3 regions of the Clostridium sp. MB05 genome follow, and region 3 is predicted to be linked to each of the others. Evidence: riboswitches for the same ligand, from Rfam matches in the RefSeq annotation. Region 3 holds a riboswitch; each other region holds the start of a gene.
What was found. Region 3 has a riboswitch for lysine ahead of ACH36K_RS00365 (transporter substrate-binding domain-containing protein). Riboswitches for the same ligand answer to the same signal wherever they lie in the genome.
Positions count from the first base shown of each region.

Region 1 (7,405 bases), 450 kb from region 3:
AGAGGGAGTGAATTTATGAATAAAGAGTTTTATAAGAATAATAGAAATAAGGTTTTAGAAAACATTAAAGATAATTCTTTATTAATATTATTTGCAGGTAATTCGCCAAAGAAAACTGCAGACGAAAAATATCCTTTTACACCAAATAGAAATTTTTATTATTTAACAGGAATAGATGAAGAAAAGCATATTTTAGTTTTATCGAAAATGAATGGAAAAACTAATGAACATCTATTTATAAAAGAGATAAATCCTATTACAGAAAAATGGGAAGGTAAAACTATTAGAAAAGAAGAAGTATTAGATATTTGTGGTATAGAAGATGTTAAGTACTTAGGTGATTTTAACGGGTTTATAGAAAAAATATTAATTAATAAAGAAGAAATAAATATATATTTAGATTTAGAAAAAGATAATCCATCATATAAGTATATAAATGAAATTAAGAAAAAATATTATAATGTAAGTGTTAAAAATGCATATAAGATTATAGGAAATTTAAGACTTATAAAAACTGAAGAAGAAATTAGTAGGATTAAGAAAGCTATAGAAATTACTATAGAAGGTGTAAAAGAATTAATGAAAAATTCTAAGCCGGGCATAAAAGAGTACGAACTTGAAGCTTACTTTGATTTTATTTGTAAGAAAAATGGTGTAAAAGACTTTGCATTTAAAACTATTGCAGCAGCAGGGAAAAATGCAACCGTTTTACATTATGTAAATAACGACTCAGAATTAAGGGATGGGGACTTAATATTATTTGATTTAGGTGCTCAATATAAATATTATAATGGTGATATATCAAGAACCTTCCCTATTAATGGAAAGTTTACTGAAAGACAAAAAGAAGTTTATAATGCAGTTCTTAGAGTAAATGAAAAAGTTATTAAAGAAATGAAGCCAGGAGTTAAATTCATAGATTTAAATAATAAGGCTAAAGAGTGGGTTGCAGAGGAATGTATATCTCTTGGATTAATTTCTAAAAAGGAAGATGTATCTCAATTTTATTATCATAGTATAGGTCATAGCTTGGGTATGGATACTCATGATATAGAGTTAGAAAATAGGGATGTAACCTTTGAAGCTGGAATGGTATATACTGTTGAGCCTGGAATATACATAGAAAATGAAGGTATAGGAATAAGAATAGAAGATGATATTTTAATAACAGATAACGGAAATGAAGTATTAACTAAAGAAATGATCAAGACAGTAGAGGAAATAGAAGAATTTATGGCTAATAGATAAGTTAAAGAGAATTAAGCCTGGGATTAAAGGTTGATTTAACTAGTGAAAAATTGTATAATAATCCTATAAATTAAATATGAATAACGACAAGGGTAGAGGCGCGATAATTAATAGTACTATTAATGAGGTAAGCACTTTGATTTAATAGAAAAGGAATTATCGCCGAAGCGTATGATTAATGCTTTAATATCATATGGCTGGGGTTTCACAAAATATGTGTAACACTGTCACAAACTTAATTTGTGGTGAGCTATCGCTTGAGGATTTTTAACTTTATTTAGAATATTAATTAAAGTGTATCTATAGCCTTGAGTGAGAACTCAAGGCTCTTTTTAATTTCTGCCCTTAAATTATTCATGAAATATATAGGGGGAGCATTATGAATAATAAAAGAAATCTAAGATTAATATTAATGACTATGATGATGATTTTAATGTCAACATCAATAGTTTTCGCAGCAGAGGTAGATCAATCTACATCTAATGCAAATCATTATGGATTATTAACTTTGATACCGCCGGTGGTAGCAATAGTTTTAGCATTTATAACAAAGAATGTTATTATATCTTTGTTTATCGGAACTTTATCAGGTACATTTTTAGTTCAATTAGTTGATAATACTTTTCTTGGAGCAGTTACACAATCTTTTTTAGATTTTGTATCTAGAGTTTTAAACTCATTATCTGATCCATGGAATGCAGGTATAATTCTTCAGGTATTAGTTATAGGGGGAGTTATACACTTAGTTGCTAAAATGGGGGGAGCTAAGGCTGTTGCAGAAGCATTAGCAAGAAGGGCTAAGAATGCTAGAAGCACACAATTAGTTACATTGTTATTAGGGTTAGCTGTATTTTTTGATGACTATGCAAATTCATTAATAGTCGGTCCTATAATGAAGCCAGTATCAGATAAGATGAAAATATCAAGAGAAAGACTAGCCTTTATAATAGATGCAACAGCAGCACCAATAGCAGGCTTAGCTATTGTATCTACTTGGATAGGATTAGAAGTAGGGCTAATAAATGATGCTTTTATAAATGGAATAGGGCAAGAAGTTGATGCTTTTGGAGTGTTTTTACAAACTATACCATATAGATTTTATAATATACTAATATTAGTTTTTGTATTTATTACTTCAGTTTTATTAAAGGATTTTGGTCCTATGTATAAGGCGGAAGTAGAGGCAAGAAAAAGAGGGTTAAACTCTAATGTTGATGAAGTTGCATCAGATTCTAACTTAGATCATTCAGACCTTGAACCAAAAGAAGGTGTAGAGTTAAGTATATGGAATGCTATAATACCAATAGGTGTTTTGGTTATAACTTCATTAATATGTTTCTATTTTAGTGGTTATACAGTAATAATGGGTGGTGAAGATGTTGCCCTTCAAAATATAATGACTAATTCACCAATATCATTTAAGGCTATACAAGAAGCATTTAGTGCATCAGATGCATCAGTAGCATTATTCCAATCAGCATTAATAGCAAGTATAGTATCAATTATAATGGGAGTATCTAAGAAGATATTTACTGTTTCTGAAGCTATAGAAACATGGATAGATGGTATGAAACCATTACTTATAACAGGAGTAATTTTATTATTAGCTTGGTCACTAAGTTCTGTAATAAAGGATTTAGGAACTGCTAAATATCTAGTTTCATTACTTTCAGGATCACTACCAAATTTCTTGCTTCCAAGTTTAATATTTACATTAGGTGCAGTTATTTCTTTTGCAACAGGAACGGCTTATGGAACAATGGGAATACTAATGCCACTTGCAATTCCACTAGCTTATTCAATGAATCCAGATATGAGCTATGTAATAGTTAGTACAAGTGCTGTTTTAACTGGAGCTATTTTTGGAGATCACTGTTCACCAATATCAGATACTACAATACTTTCATCAATGGGAGCAGGTTGTAATCATATTGCTCATGTTAACACTCAAATGTGGTATTCACTATTTATAGCTGCAATTACAATTTTATTTGGATATATTCCAGCGGGTTTTGGATTAGCTTGGTATATTGTACTACCTATATCTATATTAGCAGTATATATAGGAATCCAAATATTAGGTAAGAGTGTAGAAGAAGCAAAATAATAATAAGATATATTTAGGTTATAATTATTAATGGATATTTATATATACTTATAAATATTAAGAGTATGAAAAGAAGCTTTACAAATAAATTTAGTTATTTGTAAAGCTTCTTTTACTTTAAAACAAATGATATTTATTTTAGACTTCCACCATGAAAGTAGAGCTTAAATATTTCAATTCCATTATGTGATATTGATTCAACTCCATTAAAAGAAGCTAAATCACCATCCCAATTGCATTGATATGTAAAATCATCTTCTTTAAAATATTTAGGTCCTCTAAACGGACAATCATCGGATACATTTTTTAAAGATTTCTTTAAAAATTTATTAAATCCTGAAGGTAATTCATCAACAAGAACTTGTCCTTTATAATTCATTCCCCAGGAAACCTTTTCGTTTTCCCAAACTAATTCCTCTCCTATAAATTCTCTATCACCTAGATGGCTATCTAGATAATAGTAATTAAATTTTTTATAGGCATAGTCCTTTGAGTTTGGCCTAGAAGGTGTTTCTTTTTTAGCACCTGAAGCATAAGTATTTTTCTTCGCTTCAATTATAAAGTTTTTAAATTTTAATAAGTCTCCCATGTAAGCTCCCCCTTTTTTATACATCATTTAGATTATATATAAAAAACTTAGGTAAATCAACGAGTTTTCAGAAAATATAATATATTTAGAATTAAGTGAATATATGGAATCTCATAAAGTATATAGGGTATAATTATAAATATAAAATTATTAAGGGGGCATTTAATATGAGCAATTTAGCTAAACTTAGGGAAGTAATGAAAATAAAAAATATTGACTACTATATTATTCCAAGTAGTGATTCTCATCAGAGTGAATATGTATCTGACTATTTTAAAGGAAGAGAGTTTATATCAGGTTTTACTGGCTCAGCAGGTACTCTTTTAGTGGGGTTAAGCTCTGCTTATTTATGGACTGATGGAAGGTACTTTATTCAGGCTGATAAAGAATTAATTGGAAGTGGAATATCACTTATGAAAATGAGGACGATAGGATATCCAACTATTGAAGAGTGGATTGAAAAAAATATTAAATCAGGAGAAGTATTAGGATTTGATGGAAGATTATTTTCGGTAAATCAATATAAGAGCTTCTTAAAGATAGCAAAAAATGTTGGATTCCATATAAATATGGATAATGATTTGTTAAAAGAAGTTTGGTTAACAAGAAGCGAACTTCCTAAAAATAAAATATTTATACATGATGAGGTATATTCAGGTAAGTCTTCTTCAAAGAAGTTAGAAGAAGTGAGAAGCCATATGGGAGAAAAAAAGGCTAAAAATTATATAATATCATCTTTAGATGATATAGCCTGGTTATGCAATATAAGAGGAAATGATGTTAAGTTTAATCCTGTAGCACTTTCATACATTATTGTTAATGAAAAGTATGCTAATTTATATATAGATAAGCAAAAGGTTGATGATATAACAAAGGAAAGTTTAATATCTCAGGGATTTAACATATATGATTATGATGAAATAGGAAATCATGTTAAATTAATAAATGAAACAACTATAATAGATCCTAATAAATTGAATGCTAAAATATATTCATGTTTAAGTAAAGATATAGAAATAATAGATGAAGTTAATATAACAACAAGACTAAAGGCAATAAAAAATGAAGTTGAAATAAACAATATAGAGAATTCTCAAGTTAGAGATGGTGTTGCCATGGTTAGATTTATAAAATGGCTAAAGGACAATATAGGAAAAGAGAAAATAACAGAAATATCTGCAAGTAAAAGATTAACTAGCCTTAGAGCACAAGGAGAAAATTATAAAGGAGATAGCTTTGCTACTATAGCTGGGTATAAGGAGCATGCAGCAATGATGCATTATTCAGCAACGGAAGCAACGGATTATGAATTAAGACAAGAGGGTATGTTCCTTTTAGATTCTGGCGGACAATACCTTGATGGAACAACAGATATAACAAGAACTTTCATTTTAGGAAAGGTATCTGAAGAAGAAAAAAGAGATTTCACATTAGTATTAAAAGGACATATAGCTTTATGTAAAGCTAAATTTTTAAAGGGTTCCACAGGAATGAACTTAGATATATTAGCAAGAAGACCTCTTTGGGAATATGGTATTGACTACAAGTGTGGAACAGGTCATGGAGTTGGATATTTCCTAAATGTACATGAGGGACCACAAGGAATAAGGCCAGAGGGAAACACAACGGTATTAGAGCCTGGTATGATAATAACTAATGAACCAGGGGTGTACAAAGAAGGAAAGCATGGAATAAGGATAGAAAATACTCTTTTAGTAGTTAAAGATATTAAATCAGAAGAGTTCGGTGAGTTTTATAAATTTCAAACTATATCATATTGCCCTATAGATTTAAATGGAGTAGTTGTAGAAATGCTAACATCAGAAGAAAAAGTATGGCTAAATAATTACCATAAGACTGTATTTGAAAAGTTAAATCAATATTTAAATAAAGAAGAGATAGATTTCTTAAAGAATGAAACTAGAGAAATATAATAATTGAAAATAAAAAATGGACAATTTCTAATTGTCCATTTTTTATTAAATTATATACTATTCTTTTGGTGGAACTATAAACTTATTAACTAGTAAAGCTATAAAAATACCAAAAAGAGTTTCTACAGTTCTATTAACTGCATAAAAAATTGGATCAGAAAAGGCATGAATAGTTGTTACACCAAGAAAGGCTATGCAAGATACATTAATTGCTCCTGGCTTTTTTATTAAGTTACATGAGTATATAACTGCTATTATACCTATAGCTATAGTAAAGTAAATCAATAATTTGCTTAAAATGTCGGATTCAATATTAAACTTGAAATATCTACACAGAATTAAAAATAATAATCCTATAGCTGCTCCAACTATTGTTCCAACACCCCTATTTATGGCCATTTTAACTGAGTTTGAAACAGTACTCTGAAGACAGATAACAGCAGTTAAGCAAGCAAAAAAGGGCTCGTGGGGAAATAGCAATAAACATAAAAATACTGAAATTGCAGTTTTAATAGTTCTAAGTCCAACTTTAGGGATAGTAAAGTTCATATGTTGTTCTCCTTAATATTTATAATATCATTTGATTTCATTAGTTTTATCATCTTTTGATGAATTAATTTCATTAGTTTTATTATATTCTGGTGGGTTAATGTATTTATTAATAACAATTGCAATCATTATTCCAAAAGCTGTCTCTATAGTTCTTCTAAAAGAGTAAATTAATGGACTATCATAATTAGGTGATATAATAATACCAATTAAAACAATAGAAGCAATAGAACAGGCAGCTGGCTTTTTTACTAGATTACACAAATAAATAATTAAAGATACACCAATTGCAGCTATTATTGCAGAGAATGATGATAAATTAAATTTATTTATTGTAAAAAGTAAAAGAACGCCTAGAATACCACCGAGTAATGTACCTATTAATCTATTAAGGCCTGTTTTAACTGAGTTTTCTACTGTGTCTTGTACACAGATTACAGCTGCAATTGCAGCAAAAAGAGAATTCGGCCAAAATATTAGGCAAATTAAAACAGAAAGAGCTGTTTTAATATTTCTATAACCAATATGAGGTAAGTCAAATTTTCTCACAGTATCAACTCCAATCTTTTTTATAATATTATAGCATATAACTTATATAAGGTTAGTGTTATAAATATGACTTAAAATTATAAGACTATATGAAATAGTACATATTTTTAATTTGAGGATTATATTTATAGGTATGTAGTTACTAATTAATTTTAATTAGTAACTACATACTTATAAATATATATTGCAGATATAGTTATTACTATTATAAAATATAAATATTACAAATATGTTTAATAAGGATTGATTATATGAGTTTTTGGGTTTATTTAGTATTAACAGAAATAATACCATTAGGTTTGTTTATTGTAGGAGGATTGTACGAATCAAAATCTACAAAATATCCAGATATGAAAATAGGATATAAAAATAAATATTCAACACAAAGTAGCTTAGCATGGGAATATTCAAATAAGTTAGTGGCTAAGT
Region 1 is NZ_CP174370.1:503,379-510,783, forward strand. It holds gene ACH36K_RS02485 (aminopeptidase P family protein) at 16-1,248, shown strand; lysine riboswitch at 1,334-1,509, shown strand; gene ACH36K_RS02490 (Na+/H+ antiporter NhaC family protein) at 1,628-3,355, shown strand; gene ACH36K_RS02495 (DUF5680 domain-containing protein) at 3,489-3,944, opposite strand; gene ACH36K_RS02500 (aminopeptidase P family protein) at 4,112-5,878, shown strand; gene ACH36K_RS02505 (FUSC family protein) at 5,936-6,427, opposite strand; gene ACH36K_RS02510 (FUSC family protein) at 6,455-6,976, opposite strand; gene ACH36K_RS02515 (hypothetical protein) at 7,228-7,405, shown strand, end outside.
Region 1: linked by a shared signal. The riboswitch ahead of ACH36K_RS02490 (Na+/H+ antiporter NhaC family protein) and the one ahead of ACH36K_RS00365 (transporter substrate-binding domain-containing protein) in region 3 are both predicted to bind lysine.

Region 2 (7,405 bases), 1.7 Mb from region 3:
TTCTTATTCCATTTGCATTTACAGGTTATTATCCGGGAGCATATTTCATTGGGAAAGGGAATATGTTAAGTGGTGTACTTTTACCGTTTTTAGTAAGTTTAATATCTATAATAGTATCATATAAAATATGGCTAAAAGGTATTAGCGTATATGAGAGTGCGGGAAGTTAAATAATAGACATATGTGTACAATGTATACATATGTCTATTTTATTTATATTGAGAATTATTATTGACATTATAAATGAAAAGAGTATAATAAAGTTATACCACACCCCTGGGGAGGGGTAAAAAGGAGGGTTTAATATGAAAGAAGAAAAAGTTAAAATATCAGGTATGACATGTACTGCTTGTGCAAGCAGAGTCGAAAGAGTAATGAACAAGCTTGAAGGAGTAGATAGTGCAAGTGTGAATTTCGCTACAGAAACTTTAAGTATTAAATATGACAATGAAAAGTTAAATAGCTCGGACATTGAGAAAGCAGTTGAAAAAGCTGGATATAGTGTAGAAAAGAAGACTAAGAGCTATAGTTTTAAAGTGGAGGGAATGACTTGTTCAGCTTGTGCAAATAGAGTGGAAAGAGTTACTAAAAAAGCTGATGGTGTATTAGGTTCATCTGTGAATTTTGCTACTGAAAAGCTTAATATAAGCTTTGATGAAAATAAAATATCTATCAAAGATATAAAAAGCATAGTAGAAAAAGCGGGATATAAATTAATTATAGAAGAGAAAAAGGAGAGTTCCTCAAATAAAATTCCAGATTATAAAAAGCTCTGGTATAGATTTGTATTATCCTTAGTATTTACAGTTCCATTACTAATAATATCAATGGGACACATGGTAGGAATGCATTTGCCGAAAATTATAGATCCTATGATGAATCCTTTAAATTTTGCAATAACGCAATTATTATTAACTATACCGGTTATGATAGTAGGATATAAATTCTATTTAATAGGATTTAAAAACTTATTTAAACTGAGTCCTAACATGGATTCGTTAATATCAATAGGAACCTCAGCAGCAGTGATTTATGGGTTATTTGCTATATATAAAATAAATCTAGGTGATCATGATTATGCAATGCATTTATATTTTGAATCAGCAGCAGTAATACTTGCATTAATAACTTTAGGAAAATATTTAGAAGCTGTATCAAAAGGAAAAACATCTGAGGCAATTAAGAAACTTATGGGATTAGCGCCTAAAACTGCAAACATTATTAGAAGTGGTAATGAAATTACTGTTCCTATTGAAGAAGTAATAGTAGGAGACGTTGTATTAGTAAAACCAGGTGAAAAGTTACCTGTTGATGGAGAGGTTATAGAGGGAAATACATCAATAGATGAGTCTATGCTTACAGGTGAAAGTATTCCGGTGGAAAAGAGTATAGGAAGCAAAGTTATTGGAGCAAGTATAAATAAAACAGGATTTATTAAATATAAGGCTACTAAGGTAGGGGATGATACTGCTCTTGCACAAATAATTAAATTAGTTGAAGATGCTCAAGGAACAAAAGCGCCAATTGCAAAACTTGCAGACGTAATATCAGCATATTTTGTACCAACTGTAATTATATTAGCCATTATAGCTGCATTAGGATGGTATATATCAGGAGAGTCAGCAGTATTTTCACTAACTATATTTATATCAGTACTAGTTATTGCCTGTCCATGTGCACTTGGATTAGCAACACCTACTGCAATAATGGTAGGAACAGGCAAGGGAGCTGAAAATGGAGTTCTTATAAAAGGTGGAGAAGCGTTAGAAACTGCATATAAAGTTGAGACTATTGTATTTGATAAGACAGGAACTATAACAGAAGGAAAGCCTAAAGTAACTAATATAATAACAAAGGATATAAGTGAAAAAGAAATTTTAATTTTAGCAGCTAGTGCTGAAAAAGGATCAGAGCATCCATTAGGTGAGGCAATAGTTAAAGAAGCTGAAGATAAAGGTCTCAAACTAAAAGGAATAAATGGTTTTAAGGCAATACCAGGACATGGAATAGAAGTTAAAATAGAAAATGAAAATATTCTTTTAGGAAATAAAAAGTTAATGAAGGATAGGGGAATAAACTTAGAAGATTTAGAAGAGAAATCAAATAAGTTAGCAGAAGAAGGTAAAACACCTATGTTCTTAGCAGTAGAAAATAAAATCCAAGGAATTGTAGCAGTAGCTGATACTGTGAAAGAAAATAGTAAAAAGGCAATAAAAGCAATTCATAGTATGGGAATAAAAGTGGCTATGATTACTGGTGATAATGAAAAAACAGCTAAAGCAATTGCAAAAGAAGTTGGAATAGATATAGTTTTAGCAGAAGTACTACCAGAAGATAAAGCAAATGAAGTTAAAAAGTTACAAGGCGAAAATAAGAAGGTTGCTATGGTGGGAGATGGTATAAATGATGCCCCAGCATTAGTTCAAGCAGATGTAGGAATTGCAATAGGATCAGGTACAGATGTAGCAATAGAGTCGGCAGATATAGTTTTAATGAAGAGTGATTTAATAGATGTTATAAAGGCTATTCAATTAAGTAAAGCAACTATTAATAATATAAAGCAAAATTTATTTTGGGCATTTGCTTATAATGTACTAGGAATACCAGTAGCAATGGGAATTCTTCATGTGTTTGGTGGACCATTATTAAATCCTATGATAGCAGCAGGAGCAATGAGTTTAAGCTCAGTATCAGTATTATTAAATGCCTTAAGGCTTAGAAAGTTTAAGGCAAATGTATAAATATTTGATATTTCCTTGACATATATATAAATTTTGATAGAATTAAGAAGGAAATTTAATATTTTATTGGTAGAGGCTGCAATAGCTAAAAGTAATATTAATGAGGTAAGCACTATGATTTAATATGAAAGGGGTTATTGCCGAAGTATATAGCTTAGCTTAAAGGTTATATGCTGGGATTGTATAAAATATATACAAAACTGCCACAATATTTTTGTGGAGAGCTATCTTTATTATTGTCTAAAGTTTGCAATAAATATAAGCTCAAAGAATAATCTTTGAGCTTACTTTTTTTAGGAGAAAAAAATGGAAAAGAAACATATGAAAAAAGAAATCACTTTATTTATGGCTACAATGCTTGTTTGTGGAAATATGATAGGCTCAGGAGTTTTTATGTTACCTGCTACATTAGCAGAATTATCAGGTCCAATGGCAACTATTATTGCATGGGTAATAACAACTATAGGATCTATTTTAATAGCTATATCCTTTGCTAATTTAGGTTCAAAGTATCCATCTACTGGAGGAGCTTATCAATACACAAAAGAAGCTTTTGGAGAATTTGCAGGATTTTTAAGCGCTTGGCTTTATTGGAATGGTTCATGGATAGGAAATGCAGCTATAATAGTAGCATTGGCAAGTTATAGTGCAGCTATAATTCCAGCACTAAATAATCCACTAATATCAATAATTTATACAAGTTCTATCTTATGGATATTTACATTTATAAACATTGTTGGAGTAAAAAAAGCTGGAAAGGTTCAATCATTTGTAACTGTATTTAAAATTGTATTTTTCGCATTGTTTATAGTCATAGCATTTTTAAATTTTGATAGTTCCAATTTATTGCCTTTAATGCCAGAAGGAAAGGGAGTAAATTCAATACCTCTTGCGGCAACATCAACTTTATGGGCATTTGTAGGTTTAGAAAGTGCCACAGTAACTGCAGGAGAAATTAGTAATCCAGAAAAAAATGTTAAGAAAAGCACTATTTATGGAATGCTAATATCAGCAGTAATATACATATTAATAAGTGTTGCTAGTATGGGGGTAATGTCTAACAAAGAATTAGCTTCAAGTTCTGCACCGCTTACTGATATATTAACTAAAATTTTAGGAACATCAATTGGAAAGCCATTAGCAATTTCAGTAGTTATATGTATTTTAGGAACAACTATTGGGTGGTTATTATCAACTGCACGAGTTGCTTATGCAGCAGGAGAAGATGGTGTATTTCCTAAATGTTTTGGGAAATTACATCCTAAATATTCAACTCCAGCTAATGCTTTAATAATTGGATCCATATTAGTTAATATACTTTTAATAATGAATTACCAAAAAAGTATGGTTTCAGCATTTACATTTATAACTATATTAGCAACGCTAGCATTTTTGCCAATATATTTATTAACTGCAGCAGCAGAAATGATGATTATGTTTAGAGAGTCAAGTGAGTTTAATTTACAAATTTTCATTAAAAAAGGAATAATTCCATTACTAGCATTTATATATACATTATGGACAATATATGGTTCAGGAGCAGAAATTGTAATGTGGGGATTTATACTTATGTTATTAGGAGTGCCATTCTATATATATAATTACCATAAGAATAAAAGCAATTTAAACTAAATTATAAATATTAGAAAAAAACCCTCTAAAATTTTAGAAGGGTTTTTATTTTGAATTAAAAAATTTTACTAATGTAAAAAAAAATAAATGTATGTTAAAATTAATAGCAAATAAATGTTTACATTGGGGTGATATTAAAAAATATGAGTAAGATAAATGAAGTTTATGATGCTTTAAAGCGGTTAGAAATGAAAAGTAAAAAAGGAATAACAGCAAGCGAGCTTAGTGCTTTTATGAACTTAGATAGGGCTAATGTAAGCAGATATTTAAATCAGCTTTATAAAGATGGTGTAGTTGATAAAATAGATGGCCATCCAGTAAAATATAGTTCTATAGTAAGAACTGAAGTATCTAAATCAAAAGAAAATAAGAAAGTCGTAAAAGAGAAAAAAAGAAATAGTCTAGACACATTAGTTGGTGCAAAATTAAGTTTGCAGATTCCGATTCAACAAGCCAAGGCAGCAATTTTATATCCCCCAAGAGGATTACACACTTTAATTTTAGGGGAAACTGGTGTTGGTAAATCTATGTTTGCAGAAGCTATGTATAATTTTGCAATTGAGTCTAAAGTTATAAATGATGAAGCACCTTTTGTAAGATTTAACTGTGCTGATTATGCAGATAATCCACAACTAGTTATAGCACAAATATTTGGTGTTAAGAAAGGTGCTTATACAGGTGCAGATTCTGATAGAGATGGTTTACTAAAGAAAGCAAATGGGGGAATATTATTTTTAGATGAAATTCATAGATTATCTCCACAAGGTCAAGAAATGTTATTTACATATATTGATAAAGGTTATTTTAGAGTTTTAGGTGATACAGAAAAATTAGTTCATGTAGAAGCACAAATCATTGCAGCTACAACTGAGGATCCTCAATCATTTTTACTTAAAACCTTTAGTAGAAGAATACCAATGGTTATAACGTTACCATCCTTAAAAGAAAAAAATATAAAGGAAAGATATTACTTATTAAGGGAATTTATAGAAATTGAATCGCAAAGAGTATCAAAAAGTATTTATTTCAATAAAAGTGCTTTAATATCATTTTTATTATATGATTGTCCTAATAATATAGGACAGTTAAAAAGTGATATTCAACTTTCATGTGCAAGAGCCTTTTTGAAATATAAAGCAAAAAATAAAGATTATATATTGGTAGATCAAGAAGATTTGCATCAACGAGTGAAAGTGGGACTTATGAAGTTACAGGAATATAGGGATGAAGTTGATGAGATATTAAGTAATATGGGAGATGTGCTTAAGTTTTCATATAAAGATAAAATTGCTTTAATTGAAGATAAAACAGGTTTAGAAGAATTTAAAGATGGAACTATGTTTTATGATAGAATAGAGCAAAAAATAGAAGAGTTAAGAAAAGATGGAATAGAAGAAAAAGAAATAGATGAAATATTAAATATAGATATAGAAAAATATTTCAGAAAATATATACGAGATTTGCCAGAAAGATTTAGAAAAGAAGAAATATCAAAAGTTGTTGATGTTGAAATAGTTAATTTAGTTGAAGAAATTCTTTTATATGCATCAAAAAAATTAAATAGGGATTACGATGAAAAAGTTTATTTTGGGTTAGCCCTTCATATTCAAGGTAGCCTAGAGCGAATAAGGAAAGGTGTTAAGATATTTCATCCTAAACTAAACTTTATTAGAGGCGAGTATGCTAGAGAATTTATAGTAGCAATGGAAGTAGCTAGTATAATAGATAAAAAGTTTGTAATAGAAGTTCCCTTAGACGAAATCGGTTATATAACTATGTTCTTAGCCACAAATCCTTATGAAAAAGATAAAGCAAAGGATGTAAGAGTGGCTGTTTTAGTAATAATGCATGGTCATTCTACAGCTTCATCTATGGTAGAAGTTGCAAACTCTCTAATTGGAGAAGAATATGTTAAGGCTTTGGATATGCCATTAAGTATGAAAGCAGAAGATATGTATAAATTAGCTATGGAAAAAATAAAGGAAATTCATACTGGAAAAGGTATCTTTTTATTAGTAGATATGGGATCTTTGACTAATTTTGCAGATATGATAAAGGATGAAACTGATATCAATGTAAAAACTATTGATATGGTTACTACTTTATTAGTTATTGAAGCTGGTAGAAAAGCTTTAAATGGAAGAGGTTTAAAAGAAATATATGAATCATGCTTAGAAATTAAGAGATATGGAATTCAAGGAGCTGCATCTAAAATAGACCAAAAGGAAAGCATTATAATAACATCCTGCTTTACTGGAGATGGATCAGCACAAAGATTAAAAGAAATAATAGAAAATAATATGAATAGTAAAACAAATATTAAGATTCATGCACTTAACATATTAGATAAAGATGATTTTTACAGTAATATAGAATCTTTAGAACAAAAATATAATATTATTGCAATGGTTGGAGTGATGAATACTCATGTTCCTAATATTCCATTTATATCTGCAGCAGATATACTTTCAGGTGAAGGGATTAACGATTTAGAAAAACTTATATTACAAGAAGAAGAGTATCATAAGATAGTGGAAAGCATGGAAAAACAAATAGAAAATATAGATTCATATAAATTAATAAGAGATATAAGAAAAACTTTAATTCATATTGAAGAGCATTTAAATATTAGGTTAATTCATGAAGTAAAGATTGGTATTCTTATTCATATATGTTTTCTAATAGATAAGTTAAATAAAGGTGGTAAAGAAACTCCATTTGTTATGTTAAATGAATTTAGACATTCTAATAATAGAGAGTTTATACTTATAAAACAATGCTTAAAACTTTTAGAAGAAAATTATAATGTAAATATAGGTGAAAATGAGTTAGCCCATATTGTTAAGATGGTAGTTAATAATAAGACCTCTGTGTAAAATAAGATTCAATATATAATATGATCTAAAAGTGTGTAATTAAGTGTTACACACTAAAGTTTCTTTTAATGTAACTTGAAAGTCCCTAAAAAAGGGACCTTCAAGTTAATAGTAATTAGAATTTTTATGAAATTCAATTTGGCATTAAAATTGCTA
Region 2 is NZ_CP174370.1:1,729,806-1,737,210, forward strand. It holds gene ACH36K_RS08045 (ABC transporter permease) at 1-170, shown strand, start outside; gene ACH36K_RS08050 (heavy metal translocating P-type ATPase) at 306-2,741, shown strand; lysine riboswitch at 2,804-2,976, shown strand; gene ACH36K_RS08055 (APC family permease) at 3,048-4,373, shown strand; gene ACH36K_RS08060 (sigma 54-interacting transcriptional regulator) at 4,517-7,249, shown strand.
Region 2: linked by a shared signal. The riboswitch ahead of ACH36K_RS08055 (APC family permease) and the one ahead of ACH36K_RS00365 (transporter substrate-binding domain-containing protein) in region 3 are both predicted to bind lysine.

Region 3 (7,405 bases):
TATATATGTTTACTTTTTTAATTTTATCTGCTATTTAATTACGTTGCAGACTACTTAAGTGTAACTATTAATTTTTATTACGAGCAATCATATTTTGTCAAGTATGGTAGAATGATGTCGATATATAATATATATTTAAATATATGGTGATATAAAACTGTGTATTAGTAATTTCACGGGAATCATCGCCATAAATTACGGTTTGCCTAAGTATAGGAATAGATTCTTTGTATTAAAGGATAAGTAGAAACGAGAGAAAAGAAATTTTATAGCTAGTATCAAAAAATGAATAGCAAATAATTAACTAAAAATAAATATGGAGGTAATAATATATGAACGATAATTTTTACAAACAATTAATTGAAAAATTGCCAATAGGATATGCATATCACAAGATAATATGCGACAAACAAGGTAATCCTTGTGATTATGAATTTCTTGAAATTAATGATTCATTTGCAAAAATTACACGTCTAAAGGCTTCAGAAATTGTTGGTAAAAAAATATCTGAAATATTACCTGAAATTAAAAAAGATGAATTTGATTGGATAAAACTTTATGGAGAAATTGCTATTAATGGTGGTGAAAAAGAATTCGAACAATATTCACAAATTTTAAAGCGTTGGTACAGAGTAAAAGTATACTCTCCACAAGAATATTATTTCATAACAATTTTTATTGATGTAACTGCAGAAATGAGAGGAGTGGAAGAAAAGACAGCTATACTGACCACATTAAATGATATTATTTTTGAACTAGATAAAGATTATAGATTTAATAATATAATTGCTTCTGATGATAACTATCTATTTATGCCTAGGGAAAAAATTATTGGTAGAACTATTAAAGAACTTTTTTCTGAAGAATTGACAAAAATATTTATTTCTTCTTTTGAAAAGGCAGTAGTTTCTGGAGAAAAAGAATCTATTGTTTATAAATCACCTTTACAGGATAGTGAGCAGTGGTTCAAAGCAGATATTAAACATACTGAAATTGGAATAGAAAAAGGGTATATTGTAAGTATTATTAATTTTACTGAGCAAAAAAAACTTGAAGATAATTTATTGAAAAAAACACAAGAATTGGAAAAGTTTTTTTCTGTAAATTTGGACTTGCTATGTATAGCGGATACAGAAGGTAATTTTCTTAATGTCAACAAGGAATGGGAAAATATCCTAGGATATTCTAAAGAATATATAGAGAAAAGTAATTTTATGAAATTTGTGCATGCTGAAGACGTTGAAGTTACTATTGAAGCTATTAGGAAACTTGAAAAGCAAGAGCAGGTTTTAAATCTTGTAAACAGATATAGATGCAAAGACGGTTCTTATAGATATATAGAATGGCGTTGTCAACCATATGATAATTTAATATATGCTGCTGCTCGTGATATTACAGAAAAAATAGAAGAACAAAATTTATTAAAAAAAATGGTGAGTTTTTCAGAAGAATTTCTACAGTTATATGAAAAAGAGTTGAATTATCAAAAAATTACTGATGACTTTTTACATATGTCAAGAGCTAAATTTGCTGCATTCAATTTATATGATGAAGTTGGCAAACAATATAAGACCATGGCTATATCAGGTGACAATGATTTAATAAAAAAAGCTATTCAGTTGTTAGGTATAAAAATAGAGGGTAACAACTGGGAGTATGATTTAATAAGGGCTGAAAAAATAAAAGATAAGATAGTTACACGGTTTACTTCGTTAAAGGAATTTGCAGGTGATTTTATTTCTAAACCTCTACTTGATCTATTAGTAAATACATTTGATATTGGAGAAATTATTGTAATTAAAATTCTAAAAAATAATACTATTCTCGGAGATTTTACCTTTATTATGCCTAACGAGAAAAGCTTTAATAATGAAATTATAGCAGAAATGTACACTAGACAATTAGGTATGGTTATTACACAAAAGAGAACAGAGAATTTATTAAGGATAGAAAGAGAAAGATTAGAAAATATTCTAAAAGGTACTAATGTAGGTACTTGGGAATGGGATATTGAAAAAGGAGAAATAGTATTTAATGAGCGATGGGCAGAGATAATTGGTTATAAGTTTAATGAACTATCAATAATTAATTCTAAAGATTTAAAAAGATTTTTTCATGCTGAAGATTTAAGAAAATGTAGAATTCAATTAAAGAAAATATTTTCAAAAGAAATAGATTATTATGATATGGAACTTCGTATGAAGCACAAAGATGGTAGTTGGATCTGGGTACAAGATAGGGGGAAAATAACTTCATGGAATTCTAATGGTAAGCCTTTATTAATGAGTGGGACTCGTAGTAATATCAATCATCGAAAGCAAGTTGAAAATGAACTGATGAAAAGTGAAGAAAAATATCGTTTGATTTTTGAATATTCTCCACTTGGTGTTTACCATTTTGACAGTAGGGGAGTTATTACTGATTGTAATGACAATTTTGTAAAAATAATTGGATCATCTCGTGAGGCACTGATAGGGTTGAATACTCTTAAGCTATCAGATGAAAAGTTAGTAGAAGAAATAAAAAGAGCGCTTCATGGATATGAGACAACTTATGAGGGCAATTACAAGTCATTTACAGGAAACAAGATAACATCAGTAAGAGTGATGTTTGCCACAATACTTTCAGATGATAAGAGCATTGAAGGGGGAATAGGTATTGTGGAGGATATTACAGAACGTAAGAGAATGGAAGAAATAATATTTGATGAAAAAGAACGTTTAAAAACAACCCTTCTTTCTATTGGTGATGGCGTTATTTCTACTGATAGTCATGGGAATATATTGCTATTAAACAGAATAGCTGAGAAGTTAACGGGATGGACACAAGAAGAGGCTGTTGGTAAACCATTAGAAGAAGTATTTAATCTTATTGATGAATTTACAAGAGAAAAGTGTAATAATCCTGTATATAATGTTCTAAGAACAGGTAATATAGTTGAACTTTGTAATAATTCCATTTTAATATCTAAAGATGGAGAAGAAAGATTTATTGAAGATAATGCAGCTCCAATTAAAGGTGAAAATGATGTTATTAATGGAGTAGCGTTAGCATTTAGAGATGTTAGTGAGAAGAAAGAAAGGCAAGAAAAAATTGAATATTTAAGCTTTTATGACCAACTAACTGGATTATATAATAGAAGATTTTTTGAAGAAGAATTAAAGAGGTTAGATACTAAAAGTAATCTTCCAATAACTCTTGTTATAATTGATGTCAATGGATTAAAACTAACTAATGATGCTTTTGGTCATTTAGAGGGAGATAAACTTTTACAAAAAGTTGCTAAGGTGATAAAAAAAGAATGTAGAAATGAGGATATTATTTCTAGAATAGGTGGAGATGAATTTACAATTATATTGCCTAAAACTAGTTCTGAGGAAACAGAAAAGATTTTAAATCGAATAAATAGTGCTATTGATAAGGAAAAATTTAATTCGATTAATGTATCAATTTCTTATGGGTGGAAAACTAAAATAGAAGAGAATGAGGAAATGCTAGCAGTATTTAAGAAAGCTGAAGACTATATGTATAGGCGGAAGTTATCTGAAAGTACCAGTATGAGGTATAAGACTATAGAGGTAATAATAAAAACTTTATACGAAAAAAATGAAAGAGAAGAGAAGCATTCCATACGAGTCGGAGAACTATGTGCTTTAATAGCATCTACTTTAAATTTAAGTGATGCAAATATAAGAGAGCTTAGAACGGCAGGACTGATGCATGATATAGGAAAAATAGCCATTGATGGAAAAATTCTGAATAAACCTAGTTCGCTTAGTGATTCTGAGTGGCTAGAAATCAAGAGGCATCCTGAAATTGGATATAGGATATTAAGCTCTTTAAATGAATATGCACCAATTGCAGAGTATGCTTTAGCACATCATGAAAGGTGGGATGGAAAGGGATATCCTAAAGGACTAAAAGGAGAAGAGATACCTTGGCAAGCTAGGGTTATAGCAGTGGCTGATGCTTATGATGCTATGACTAGAGATAGACCTTATAGGAAAAACTTAAGCAAATCTGATGCAATTGAAATAATAAGAAAAAATGCTGGAACTCAGTTTGACCCAGAAATAGTTAAATTATTCATTGAAAAGGCGCTAAATGAGGAATAAAAAAGAAGCTTAATAATTTCATTCAAAGATTTAAAATATAAAATTTAATAATAAATTTTATATAAATTAGAATGTATAACATATAGTTTAGGAATCCTAAGGAAATTTAGGGTTCTTAAATTTTTTAATTATAATATATTGTTCTAAATTTTCAAATTAATAAAATATTGAAAAAATTCTTTTTTAGGTATTGACAATAATGAAATAAGATTGTACACTATATATAATTTAATAAATACCTCACTTTTATATGTGAGGTAGAGGCGCAAAATTTAACAGTTTTTAGTGGAGCTTGAGAAGGCGATGATGCTAATGAGAAGGGAATTTTGCCGAAGTTTGTAATATTTCTCAGTATTACTTGCTGGGTCTGTAGTTAAGAGCTACAGGACTGTCTTAATAAATGTCCCGGTTTATTAAGTTGTGCTATCTCAAATGGGAAAGATGAGGATTAGGTTAATTATATAAGTAGACCTGAGCTTTGCTCAGTTATTTTTTTATAGTTAATTATCCGAATATTTAAGATAGCACCAACCTAAGTAAAGGTTGGTTTTTTTATTATAAAAAAGGAGAGGATTTACTATGAAGAAAAAACTATCATTATTAATTTCATTATCATTGACAGCAATGTTAACACTAACAGGGTGTGGCTCAGGAAAATCATCAGGAAATAAAGGTGAAGATGTCTTTAGGGTGGGACTTGAAGCAGGATATGCACCATTTAACTGGACACAAATGAATGATTCAAATGGTGCAGTAAAAATTGATGGAAGTGCAGAATACGCAGGAGGCTATGATGTAGAAATTGCAAAAAAAATAGCTGATGGCTTAGGAAAAAAATTAGTTATTGTTAAAACAGAGTGGGATGGATTAGTTCCAGCATTAACATCAGGTAAGATAGATGCAATAATAGCTGGAATGTCTCCAACAGAAAAGCGTAAAGAAACAATTGATTTTTCAGATAACTATTATACATCAGATTTGGTTATGCTTGTTAAAAATGGAGGAGCTTATGAAAATGCTAATTCATTAAAAGATTTTTCAGGAGCTAAAATAACAGCTCAATTAAATACATTCCATTATTCAGTAATAGATCAAATTCCAGGTGTAAATATACAACCAGCTATGGATAATTTTCCAGCTATGAGGGTTGCTCTTGAGTCAGGAGTAATTGATGGATATGTAACAGAAAGACCAGAAGCTATAAGTGCTCAAATGGCTAATTCAAACTTTAAAATGATTGAATTCAAAGATGGATTTGTAACATCACCAGAAGATACAGCAATAGCAGTAGGGCTTGCAAAAAATAGCGAGTTAACTAAAAAAATAAATGAAATTTTAGCTGGTGTATCACAAGAAGAACAAAAAACAATAATGGACAATGCTATTAAAAATCAACCAGCAGCACAATAATATTAGAGTTAGAATTGGTTAAATTCAACCAATTCCCTCTTATTATATTTAATAAGGAGAATAAAAGATGAGTATAGAATGGATAATAAGAATTGTTGAAAATAACTGGCCAATGTTTTTACGTGGGGCAGGAATGACATTATTAATTTCTATAGTTGGTACTTTAGTAGGTTCATTAATTGGTTTATTAGTAGGTGTTGTACGTACTATTCCAGTACCAGATAGAGGAATTAAAAGAGGAATTTTAAAATTTATTAATGCTATTCTTTCAATTTATATAGAGTTTTTCCGTGGAACACCTATGATTGTGCAAGCTATGGTAATTTATTATGGATCAGCACAATTCTTAGGGATAGATATAAATAAAATAGTAGCAGCTTTATTTATAGTATCTATTAATACAGGTGCATATATGTCAGAAATAGTTAGAGGCGGTATTGTTTCAGTAGATAAGGGGCAATTCGAAGCGGCTCAAGCCATTGGAATGACGCATTCTCAAACAATGATTAATGTAGTATTACCACAAGTGATTCGTAATATTTTACCAGCAACAGGCAATGAATTTGTAATAAATATAAAAGATACATCTGTACTAAATGTAATTTCGGTATCAGAGTTATTTTTCCAAACTAAATCAATTGCAGGAAATAATTTTAGATATTTTGAGTCATTCTTTGTATCATGCATAATTTACTTTGTAATGACATTTACAATTACAAGAATTTTAAGAGCTATAGAAAGAAAAATAGATGGTCCAGACAATTACATTATGGCAGGTAATCAAATGCAAGTAGAAACACCTGAAAATATACTACGTAAAAAGAAAGTACTGTAGTAGTATAGTTTAATGGAGGAGAGAATATGGAAAAAGTAATAGATATAAAGCATTTAAATAAATCCTTTGGAACACATGAAGTATTAAAAGATATTAACTTTTCAGTAAATAAAGGAGAAGTTGTTTGTATAATAGGTTCATCTGGGTCAGGAAAATCAACTCTTCTACGTTGTATAAATCTTTTAGAAAAACCAAGTGGTGGAGAGATAATTTACAATGAAGAAAATATTTTGGATGATAACCATAATATATATAAATATCGTACTAAACTAGGTATGGTATTTCAACAATTTAATTTATTTAATAACCATAATGTATTAAAGAATTGTGTTGTAGGACAAATGAAGGTATTAAAGCGTTCAAGAGAAGAATCTGAAAAAGTGGCAATGAAATATTTAGAAGTTGTTGGCATGGGTAACTATATTAATGCTAAACCGAAACAGTTATCTGGAGGACAAAAGCAACGTGTAGCTATTGCAAGGGCATTATCAATGGAACCAGATGTTATTCTTTTTGATGAGCCAACATCAGCTCTTGATCCAGAAATGGTAGGAGAAGTTTTAAAGGTTATGAAAGAACTTGCTGAGAGCGGTCTTACAATGCTAGTAGTAACACATGAAATGGGATTTGCAAAAGAAGTATCTGATCGTGTAGTATTTATGAATAATGGAGTTATTGAGGAAGAAGGCACTCCAGAAAAAATATTCAATAATCCAACTAAAGAGCGTACTCGTGAATTTTTAAAACGTACATTAAATAATATATAAAAATCGCTACTGTCAAAATAATTTTGATAGTAGCGATTTTTTATAAGAAAAACATTTCATTAAACTATAATAAATTTAATTTATTATAGTTTTTAATATGTCTATATATTAACTTGTTTTAATTATAGAATAATGTATATTTATTTATGATAACTTAAATTTTCATATTTTTTATTTCTTGAATTATATCTATAACAGCATTTTCAATAAGATCTTCTCTTACGTTTGTCACATTTAATTTCAAAATCTTTTCTTTCTGAAAAGTATCTAAATAATGA
Region 3 is NZ_CP174370.1:56,938-64,342, reverse strand. It holds gene ACH36K_RS00375 (hypothetical protein) at 1-38, shown strand, start outside; gene ACH36K_RS00370 (PAS domain S-box protein) at 333-4,115, shown strand; lysine riboswitch at 4,366-4,549, shown strand; gene ACH36K_RS00365 (transporter substrate-binding domain-containing protein) at 4,695-5,525, shown strand; gene ACH36K_RS00360 (amino acid ABC transporter permease) at 5,593-6,360, shown strand; gene ACH36K_RS00355 (amino acid ABC transporter ATP-binding protein) at 6,387-7,127, shown strand; gene ACH36K_RS00350 (PLP-dependent aminotransferase family protein) at 7,282-7,405, opposite strand, start outside.